3 regions of the Geobacillus sp. PK12 genome follow, and region 1 is predicted to be linked to each of the others. Evidence: predicted binding sites of a transcription regulator. Region 1 holds the regulator's gene; each other region holds the start of a gene.
The links. The regulator LexA, encoded in region 1, represses DNA repair genes until DNA is damaged. The targets are predictions, from matches to a motif close to CGAACATATGTTCG.
Positions count from the first base shown of each region.

Region 2: a site for LexA is predicted at 2,001-2,014, ahead of addB (helicase-exonuclease AddAB subunit AddB). Genes of this name have one in related genera too.
Region 3: a site for LexA is predicted at 1,253-1,266, ahead of recN (DNA repair protein RecN). Genes of this name have one in related genera too.

Region 1 is NZ_SDKL01000056.1:15,216-18,891, reverse strand. Features, by position in the region: gene tkt (transketolase) at 1-523, opposite strand, end outside; gene ETR37_RS15370 (DUF896 domain-containing protein) at 624-854, opposite strand; gene ETR37_RS15365 (YneB family resolvase-like protein) at 984-1,637, opposite strand; gene yneA (cell division suppressor protein YneA) at 1,657-1,962, opposite strand; gene lexA (transcriptional repressor LexA) at 2,115-2,738, shown strand; gene glnA (type I glutamate--ammonia ligase) at 2,802-3,676, opposite strand, start outside.
Region 2 is NZ_SDKL01000002.1:88,148-91,823, reverse strand. Features, by position in the region: gene addB (helicase-exonuclease AddAB subunit AddB) at 1-1,960, opposite strand, end outside; gene lepB (signal peptidase I) at 2,217-2,765, opposite strand; gene ETR37_RS00880 (TVP38/TMEM64 family protein) at 2,762-3,385, opposite strand; gene ETR37_RS00875 (competence protein ComK) at 3,488-3,676, opposite strand, start outside.
Region 3 is NZ_SDKL01000013.1:157,979-161,654, forward strand. Features, by position in the region: gene ETR37_RS06960 (TlyA family RNA methyltransferase) at 1-684, shown strand, start outside; gene ahrC (transcriptional regulator AhrC/ArgR) at 734-1,183, shown strand; gene recN (DNA repair protein RecN) at 1,310-3,031, shown strand; gene spoIVB (SpoIVB peptidase) at 3,305-3,676, shown strand, end outside.

The sequences.
Region 1 (3,676 bases):
AGTGGCCGGCGAGTGACGCCGCTTCGCTCGCCACTCCTTCCATCAAATCGCCATCGCCGCAAATGGCGTACGTATAATGATTGATAATCTCAAACCCGTCGCGGTTGTATGTAGCGGCCAAATGCCGCTCCGCCATCGCCATGCCGACCGCCATCGCGATCCCTTGGCCAAGCGGTCCCGTCGTCGCTTCCACGCCCGGCGTATGGCCGTATTCCGGATGGCCCGGCGTTTTGCTTCCCCATTGACGGAATTGTTTCAAATCATCCATCGATACGTCGTAGCCGCTTAAATGAAGCAAGCTGTACAATAACATCGACCCGTGCCCGGCTGACAAGACAAACCGGTCGCGGTTGAACCAGTTTGGATTCGCCGGGTTATGATTCATAAATTTCGTCCAAAGCGTGTACGCCATCGGCGCCGCGCCCATCGGCATGCCCGGGTGCCCGGATTTCGCTTTTTCGATCGCGTCAATCGACAGCGTTCGAATCGTCGTAATCGCCAACTCCTCGATTGAATGCGCCATCGTCTTCCTCCCTTTCATCAACATGGTGTCATTTACTATCATATAGAAAATCGATCGGCTTGTACAACGTTATTTTCCGAGCCACCCCTCTTTCGACCGTTTAATGGAAGCGCCGCCGCTGGCTTTCCTTTAATTTTTTCGGCGTCACGTCGTTGCCGTTCGGGTCAATGACGGTCACTGTATGGAGCATATCGGTCATCGCCTTGCGGAACGCTTGAATGTACTCACGGCGCAGCTTCGCTTGCTCGAAGGCCTCTTCGGCCGACAAGCCGGCCGTTTTCGCTTTTTTCGCCAGTTCATTGATGCGGGCTAATTTATGTTTGGCAAGCATTGATCATCTTCTCCTATCTGCCATATTCTCACTCTGTTTTATCTTATCTGATCAACCGGGAAGATGGCAACGATGGCATCTTGGCTTCCTTTGCCCGCTCGCCGCTTTAGGGTCAGGCGCAGTACACGATCAACGCCGCCTTTGTTGCTCGTCCATATATTCCTGGTAACGCCGATGGACGGTCGCCTTGGACGCCTCGTAACCGAAGCTTCGCATCGTCGCGGCGATATCGGCAAACGTCAGTCCGCGCTCGCGCAAGCGGACGATCTCCTCAACCGGCAGATCAATTCGATCGCGCCCGGCGTTTTCGCCCCGGCGCCTTAGGTTCCGCTCCGGTCGGTAGCCGCTGGCGATGGCTCGCTGCATGCCACGCTTAATTTTGGCGTTATGTATTTTTCTTTGGTACTCCTCGACAATCGCGATGATGGATAACACCATCTCATCGGCCTCCGACAGCGGCATCTCCCCGCGGTGGCTGGCGCTGTATATTTTCACCCCTTGCTTTTTCAAGCAATGCAGCACCGCCATGCGCGCATGGCCGCGCCCAAGCCGCGTTTCATCTTGAATGAGCAGCACATCGACCTCGCCTTCCTCGCAAAGCGAAAGCAGCTCCAACACGCCGTCGCGGTCGGCTTCATAACCGCTCGCCTGCTCGGCGATCACTTTAACGACTTCAAATCCACACTCGGCCGCCAGTCGCTCGAGCTCATCTCGTTGCCTCGCGAGCGACGTTTCCTGTTCAGCTTTGTCCGTGCTGACTCGGCAGTAAATGACCGCCCTCATGGCCAATCCCTTCTTTCCATCACTGATTGACGGCCACCGAGCCGCCCTGCTTTGATTTTAACACAGGAATGACAATTTGTTCACCGGCGGCAAGACGCGGGCTCGGCAAATGGTTGACATCGACGACCCAGCGGATGAACTCATCAGGCGGCATATGGTGTTCCTGTTCGTACTGTTTTGCCAGCCCCCAAAGCGTATCGCCGGGAGCGACCGTGATCGTCACGTATTCTTTTTTATCGACCGGGCTGCTGGCGTAAACGAACCCTGCCAACACGAGCGCAAACAAAAATGAAAACAAAACATAGTGCAGCAACGTTCTCCCCATTCTCCCCACCCTTTCTAGAATGTTTGTTCGCTTTCCTTCATTATAGTCAAGAACATTTGTTTGTGTCAATAAAAAAACTCGAACTTATGTTTGTTTTTTCGTCTTCCGCATGGTATAATGAAGGCAAATGATGTGGCGAGAGGTGTGAAACCATGACGAAACTGTCAAAACGACAACAGCAAATTTTAGAGTTTATTAAACAGGAAGTAAAAACAAAAGGCTATCCTCCGTCGGTGCGGGAAATTGGGGAAGCGGTTGGACTGGCGTCAAGTTCGACGGTCCACGGGCATCTCGCGCGCCTAGAAAGCAAAGGGTACATCCGCCGCGACCCGACAAAGCCGCGCGCCATTGAAATTTTGGACAACGATATGGCCAAGGAGAGAGAAAAAGAGGAGATCATCTCGGTGCCGATCATCGGCAAGGTGACGGCCGGTCAACCGATTACAGCGGTGGAAAACATCGAAGGCTACTTTCCGCTGCCGAAGCGGCTCGCCGCCGGCGAGGAGCAGCTGTTTATGCTTGAAGTGATGGGCGACAGCATGATCGAAGCCGGCATTCTCGACGGCGACTACGTCATCGTCCGCCAGCAGTCATCGACCAACAACGGCGACATCGTCGTCGCCATGACGGAAGACAACGAGGCGACGGTGAAGCGGTTTTTCAAGGAAAAAGACCACATCCGCCTGCAGCCGGAAAACGCCCATCTTGAGCCGATCATCGTCCGCGACTGCACGATTCTCGGCAAAGTGATCGGCGTCTATCGCCTGTTCGACTGACTCGTGCCGGCCTGCGCCCATAAAAAAGCTGCCCTGAAAAAAACGGGGCAGCTTTTTTATGAATCAGTAGAGTTCCATATATTGGTCCAATTCCCATTGATGAACCGTTGTCCGATACATATCCCACTCGATTTCTTTCGCTTCGACGAAATGCTCGAATAAATGTTTGCCGAGCGCGTGAATCATCACTTCATCGGACTTCAAGTTTTCCAACGCTTCATAGAGCGTTGCCGGCAAATCGACAATGCCTTCTTCGAGCCGTTCTTCTTTCGTCATGACGTAAATGTTTCGATCCACTGGCGCCGGAGGAGTGAGCTTGTTGCGAATGCCGTCAAGCCCAGCGGCTAAAAGCACCGCCATGGCCAAGTATGGGTTGGCCGACGGGTCAACGCTGCGCACCTCAATGCGCGTGCTCATGCCGCGCGAAGCTGGAATGCGGATGAGCGGGCTGCGGTTGCGCGCCGACCAAGCGACGTAGCACGGCGCTTCATAGCCTGGAACAAGCCGCTTGTACGAGTTGACGGTCGGGTTCGTCACCGCCGTAAAGTTCGGCGCATGCTTCAGCACACCGGCGATAAACTGCCGTGCCGTATCGCTCAACTGCAAGTCGCCGTTCGGATCGAAAAAGGCGTTTTCACCGTTGCGGAACAGCGACAGGTTGCAATGCATTCCTGAACCGTTAATCCCAAAAATCGGCTTCGGCATAAAGGTCGCATGCAATCCATGTTTGCGGGCGATCGTTTTGACGACGAGCTTAAACGTTTGAATGTCGTCGCACGCTTTAATCGCATGGGCGTATTTAAAATCGATCTCATGCTGGCCCGGGGCGACTTCATGATGGGACGCTTCGATTTCAAACCCCATTTCCTCAAGCTCGAGCACAATGTCGCGCCGGCAGTTTTCCCCAAGATCGGTCGGCGCCAAATCGAAATAGCCGC
Region 2 (3,676 bases), on a different contig from region 1:
ACGGGTCATAAAACAGCTGCTCCCGTCCCCCTGGGGCGAGCGCCACCCCCAACTCACGCAGCTGCTCGCGCTCCACTTCCGCCATCAGCCCGTCTTCCTTCACTTTCGCTGGAATAACGCCATCGTTGGCGCCGATGACGAACGCATACTTGATGTCAATTAAACGAGAGCGATCAAGCTGAGCGACGATCACCTGGTCCATCGCCGGCGGCACAAGGGAGAACTCCAACCGATCGAGCCCAGCCTCGATAATCTTGACAAACTCAGCGAGCGGCAGTGATTCTGTCCCGAGCATTTCTACATATTGGTCAAGCAAATCGACGACGGCGTTCCACGCCTGTTCATGCTGGCGCGCTTCAACGAGGCGGCCGTCCGCTTCCGCTTGCGCGCTCATTTTCTCTAGTTTTTTTGGAATCTGCAATTCTTCCAAAAACAGATATAATGCCATACAAAACCCGCGTCCGTCCTCCGCCCGGCGCAGACGGCGCTCCAACCGGCGAAGCGGAGCGGCCAACGCCTCGCGCCATTCATTGAGCATGTCCTCAAACTGCCGCTCTTCATCCGTTTGTGGTACGTTCAAACCGTCAAGCGCCTGATAGCGCCGATACGCCCAGCGCTCATTGTTTGTCCACTTATCCCCTTTGATTCCGTAAGCAAGCACATAGTTTTCGAGCTTGTCGGCCGCCTCGCGCCACATGTGCAGATCGCCGTCCGTTGGAAAAAGCAAATCCGTTTTCACCGCCCGAAACACCGCTTCATATCGCCAACGCGTCACGACCGTCTCTAAGGCAGCGCGCACGAGTTCAATGAGCGGGTGGTGGTGCATCGGTTCTTTTTCATCCATAAAATACGGGATCCCAAAATCAAAAAACACCGTTTTTACCAGATCGCGGTACGCCTCCGTCTGGCGGATGATCAGCGCAATGTCGCGATAGCGCGCCCCTTCATCGCGGACAAGGCGGATGATTTCGCGTGCGACCGCTTCGATTTCCGCTCGGCGATTGGACGCCTCATAAAGATGGACGGCATCGGTCTTTGCACCATATGGAAGCAACGGGCGTCGGTGAAATTGCGCCTCAAGATGAACGAGCGCCCTGTCTTCATGGCGTCGGTTGGCCGAAAGCACGATCGGCTCTTCGATCGCAATGTCATTGCTTAGCGCCAACTCCCTCAGCTGGCGGTACGTTTGCGCCGGCAAATAAAAGAGATGAAGTTCGTCCGGCATTCCGTCGTCATACGGGCGGTCGATCGTCAAACAAACGGTGACGCGCCGGCAATGGCGAAGAAGCTGTTCGATGATCATATATTCTTGCGGCGCGAAATGATGAAAGCCGTCGATGTAAATATCGGCATCCCGCAAATAACTTGAGCGCGGAATATGCTCAGCGAGCAAGCGCAAATAATCTTCCGAATCAAGATAGTGGCCGGAAAGACTTTTCTCAAGTTCCTCATACACAAGCGCGACATCGCTCAACTTGTCAGCGAGCAAGCGGCGGCCCGGTTGATCAGGCCCATCCTCGAACGCCTCAGCATGTCGGCGGAGTTCGCCCGGCGTCAGGCAATACCGTTTGCATTCGGTGATCATTTCGTTCAGCTGCTCGATAAACCCATGTTTGTCCGCCGCGCGGCCAAACAGTTTCAGCTCTTGTTTGCGTTGCTCAATAATTTTGCGGATCATCATCTGCACGCCAACATCATGAATGTGGTACCGGGTCATGCCGCCTGTTTCCTGCAGCACGCGCCAAGCGAGACGGGTGAAGCTGAACACTTGGGCGCGAATCATCCCGTCCACTCCCTCGGTATGTATCAACGCGTATTCGCATTGAAATGTCATTTGCTCCGGAACGAGATAGACGATCACCCTTCCTTTTGGATCCTCTTGCAACTGGCGGCGAATTTCTTCGAGGCAGACAGCCGTTTTCCCACTTCCTGACCGTCCGAGCAAAAACCGCAGCGACATTGTATCCACCACCATTCGTTTCCTTTATTTGTTTTATTTTAGCACGTATGTTCGCTTTTGGGAAGAAAAAAACGCCCTTCCGGCCGCGGGTTATATAGAGGCAATCTGAAACGTTAACGTTTGTTTCTTTTTGTGGATCCAGCCGACATGTCAGCGACTGTCGGACGACTGAACAACCTCGCTTCGAAGGATCCATTTATTGGTCTCTGAAGCTTCACTTCGTTATAGAAGCGGAAGACTTCTTTCGAGATTAAGGTTAAAATTGAAAGGCGAACTGTTTAAACGGCCAGTAGCGAAAGTCCACCTTGCCGACAATTTGGTTGATTTTGACAAACCCAAAATGGCGGCTGTCCCAGCTGCTAAGCCGGTTGTCGCCAAGAACGAAAATGCAGCCGGGAGGCACCCGTGTTTTCCCGGTCACCTCCTCAAGCGTAAAATCCCCGGTCAGCCTGCCGTCAAGCAGCTTTTGCTTATACGGGCGCAAATACGGTTCGTCAACTTTTTTTCCGTTGACATACAAGATGTCATTTTTGTACGCGATCCGATCGCCAGGCAGGCCGATAACCCGCTTGACGTAATCTTCCTTTTTGTTGGCGTGAAAAACGATAATGTCGAACCGGCGAATAGGCCCGATGTCGTAGGAAAGCTTATTGACGATCAGCAAATTGCCGCTCTCTAGCGTCGGCATCATCGATTTTCCTTCCACCACGTAATTGCTGAACACGAACAACCGAAGCGTGGCGACAACACAAACGGCAACAAACCATGGCCATCGGCGGCCTCGTTTTTCTTTTTGCTTGGTCACTCCCCGCCCTCCTCGCCGCCTTGTTCTTCCGTCAACGAAAATCGCGCTTCCACCCGTTTTCCGGCGTACCAAAGCAACAGAACGACTGCGGCGATCATCGCCGTGCGCAGCGGCTGACGGATGAGCGCCTTCAAGTCATAGCCGATAAAACTGATGGTAAACACCATGATCATCTTTCCTAGCAGCACCGCCAATACAAACTGCTGGCGGCTGATGCGCGACAGTCCGGCAACAATATTGACAAGCGCCGATGGGGTGAACGGAAAGCAATACAACAAAAACAGCGGACCAAATCCGTGTCGCTCAATCCAATGCATAAACTGCCGCACTTTCGGGTGGCGGCGGACAAAGTGAAAAAAACGCTTCTGCCCCACTTTCCGCGTCAGCCAAAACACGATGAGCGAGCCAAGTGAAGCGCCTAGCCAAGAGATCAGAAACCCTTTCCATAGTCCAAACGCCGCTGCGTTCGCCATCACGAAGACGAACATGGGCAAAATGGGAAAAAACGACTCAAGCAACGTCGCTGCGATGCCGGGAAGCACGCCGAAAGAGCGGTATTGTTCGAGCAGGGAAAGGATGCTGTCGAGCGTGAACCATTGTTTGATTGTTTCCATATCCATGTCTATTCCCCATTCAAATGCCGTTTATATCTTTATTTTACACGTCCAGGCGCCTAATTTGAACTCATCTTTAGGAAAAACCATTTTTATCAATTTATTCAGCTAACTCTGTTTTTCTTGCTGCATGCGAAATATGTATTGGAGTTTGCGCTCCCTCGCTTCCATCCGCTCGGATAATTTTGTCCGCAGTTGAGCCGTTCGGTATAACTGGTTGATGAACGATTTGCAGGAAACATCGAGGGATATGCTTTTTCCGTTGCGGAAATAAACGATGGTCCGCTCATATTTGGC
Region 3 (3,676 bases), on a different contig from region 1:
AAAGGCAACCCGCTTCCGTACGTCAGCCGCGGTGGGTTGAAACTGGAAAAAGCGTTGCGCGAGTTTCATATTCGCGTGGAAAATAAAATTGTTCTTGACATCGGCGCGTCGACCGGCGGTTTCACCGACTGCGCCTTGCAGCATGGGGCGAAGCTGACGTATGCCGTCGATGTCGGCTACAACCAGCTTGCTTGGAAGCTGCGTCAAGACGAGCGCGTCGTTGTGATGGAGCGGACGAACTTCCGCTACGTGACGCCGGATCAGTTTACGAAAGGGCTGCCGGAAGTAGCTGTCATCGATGTCTCGTTTATTTCGCTGCGGCTCATTTTGCCGGTCGTCAAGACGGTCATGGTGCCGGGCGGCGATGTGATTGCGCTCGTCAAGCCGCAGTTTGAAGCCGGCAGGGAAAAGGTCGGCAAAAAGGGGATTGTTCGCGACCCGAACATTCACGAGGAAGTGCTCGAATCGATCATTCAATTCGCCTGTGCGGAAGGGTTCGATGTTCTTCATTTAACGTATTCACCGATTACCGGCGGCGATGGCAACATTGAGTTTTTGCTTCACGCCGTTTATTCGGGAGAAAATCGCAAAGGGGAAAACCGTCTGTCGATGCCGATCGCACATATCGTACGTGAGGCGCACGCCCATCTACGTGGCGACAGGACAGAGGGGCATGGCGAATAGAGGCGGGAAACAACAGCGTGGCATTTTGCAAGCAAAGAGGTGGCGCAGTGTGAACAAAGGGCAAAGGCATATTAAAATTCGCGAAATCATTATGAACCATGACATTGAAACGCAAGACGAGCTTGTCGACCGGCTGAGAGAAGCTGGCTTTAACGTCACCCAAGCGACTGTCTCGCGCGACATTAAAGAAATGCAGCTCGTCAAAGTGCCGATGGCCAACGGACGCTACAAGTACAGCCTTCCGTCCGACCAGCGCTTCAATCCGCTGCAAAAGCTGAAGCGGGCGCTTGTTGATGTGTTTGTGAAGCTTGACGGAACGGGCAACTTGCTTGTGTTGCGGACGTTGCCGGGCAACGCCCATGCCGTCGGCGTCTTGCTCGACAATTTGGATTGGAACGAAATCGTCGGTACGATTTGCGGCGACGATACGTGCCTGATCATTTGCCGGACGCCGAAAGATGCGGAAAAAGTGTCCGACCAGCTGTTGTCCATGCTCTAGGCGAGGACCGACCCAGCTCCCGTTCTGCGTTCAAGGACGGAACGACAGGGCGGTCCTCGTTTGCAAATTCGAACATATGTGCTATAATCAAAAGTGGAATGAATCGGACAGGCAAGGAGTGGTGAAATGCTCGCCGAGCTGTCGATTAAAAATTTCGCCATTATCGAGTCGCTCTCGTTGTCGTTCGACAAAGGGCTGACGGTGTTAACCGGCGAAACGGGAGCCGGCAAATCGATCATCATCGACGCGATTCATTTGTTGATCGGCGGACGCGGCTCCGCTGAATTTGTCCGCTTTGGGGCGGAAAAGGCGGAAATCGAAGGGCTGTTTTTGCTTGATGATGACCGCCATCCATGCTGGCAAAAATGCGCAGACGTTGGCATCGACGCCAGCGACGGCATGATCGTGTTGCGCCGCGATATTTTCGCCAACGGCAAAAGCGTCTGCCGCATTAACGGCAAGCTCGTCACGACGGCGGTGCTGCGCGACATCGGGGCGACGCTTGTGGATATTCACGGCCAGCATGAACATCAAGAACTGATGGATCCGTCCCGCCATCTGCCGCTTTTAGACGAGTTCGGCGGCCTAGAGGCAGCAGAGGCGCTTGCTCGCTACCGCGCCGTCTACGAGCGGTATGAGGAGCTCGGAAAAAAATTGAAAAAGCTGAGCGAAAATGAACAGCAAATGGCGCACCGGCTTGATTTGTTGACGTTTCAGTTGCGCGAAATCGAACAGGCGGCGCTCGAGCCGGGCGAGGACGAGCGGCTGATGGAGGAAAAAGTTCGCATCGTCAATTTTCAAAAAATTTATACCGCGCTGCAGAAAAGTTATGAGGCCCTCTCCGGAGAGGGACGCGGACTTGATTCGATCGGGGAGGCGATGCGCCATCTCGATGACGTCGCAGGCATGGATGCAGCGCTCAAAGATGCGCATGAAACGACGTCGAACTGCTACTATTTGCTCGAGGAAGTCATGTACAAGCTGCGCGATCAAATTGAGGAGATGGAGTACGACCCAGAGCGGCTCGATGCCATTGAAAGCCGTCTCGCGGAAATCGGGCAGCTCAAACGAAAATACGGGGCGACGATCGCCGATATTTTGCACTATGCCGAGACGATCGCCGAGGAAATCGAGACAATCGAAAATCGCGAAACGCATGTGCATGAGCTTAAGCAGCAGCTCGCTCTGGTGACGGACGAGTTGCTTACGGAGGCGAAAAACGTCACCGCTGTTCGGCAAACATATGCCCAGCGCCTGATTGAGCGCATTCATCAAGAACTGAAAGACTTGTACATGGACAAAACGAAATTTGACATCGTATTTGCCAAGCGCGAAGGATCGCTTGACGCCCCCTTGGTCGACGGCGTGCCGGTTAGGTTCCAAGAAGACGGCATCGATGTCGTCGAGTTTTACATTTCGACGAACGTCGGCGAGCCGTTAAAACCGCTCGTCAAAGTCGCTTCCGGCGGCGAGCTGTCGCGCATTATGCTGGCGTTGAAAACGATTTTTTCCAAACATCAAGGAGTGACGTCGATTGTTTTTGATGAGGTCGACACCGGTGTCAGCGGACGCGTCGCCCAGGCAATGGCGGAAAAAATTTACCGCATCGCCAGCCAGTCGCAAGTGCTTTGCATTTCCCATCTGCCGCAAGTCGCTGCGATGGCGGACACGCACTTGTTGATCGCCAAAGAGACGGATGGGGAACGGACGAAAACAGTCGTGAGGAAGCTCAATGAGGAGGAGAAAGTGAAAGAAATCGGGCGGATGATTTCCGGCGTCGAGATGACGGAATTGACGAAACGGCATGCCAAAGAGCTGTTGGAACTGGCGGCGAAAATGAAACATTGATTCCTGTTTCCCCTGTTCGTCGAGGGGAGGCGCATCCCTCTCAAAGCGGGCCGATTCCGCCTGCCTGTTCTCACTTGGCGCTCGCTTTCCTTAAGAGAACTACGGTGTTTCATAAAGATAAGCAAAAAGCCGCGCGGCTGTCCGGATGCAAGTCCATCCAATTCCGGGCAGCTTTTTTATCGACAGGGCGATTATATTTTCCCCGGTTCAGGCAAAATTAAAACTGTAACCGTTTTTGCATGGTGTAGGCGGGAGCGAGGAGAGTGGACGACATTGAATAAAGAAACGGCGCGAAAAATCGCAGGAGTGCTTCTCCTTGGTATATTGACGGCCATCGCCTTTTCCAAACCGATGAAGGAATATTGGCAAATTCCGAAGCAGCTTGTCCTGTTTGAAGGCGATGCGGTTGAATTTCCTGCCGCTTCCCTTCCCGTGCAAGCGGCCGTCAATGACCGAAACGCTCCCGAAACGCTCAATATTGAGCGAAAAAACGGTTCTCTGTCTGTAAAGGCGAAACGCCGCGGACATGAAACGATGATGTTGCAGGTTGCCGGAATGCCGATCAAGCAAGTGGATGTCAACGTGCTGCCGACGCTCAAAGTCATTCCCGGCGGACAATCGATCGGCGTCAAGCTCAATACCGTC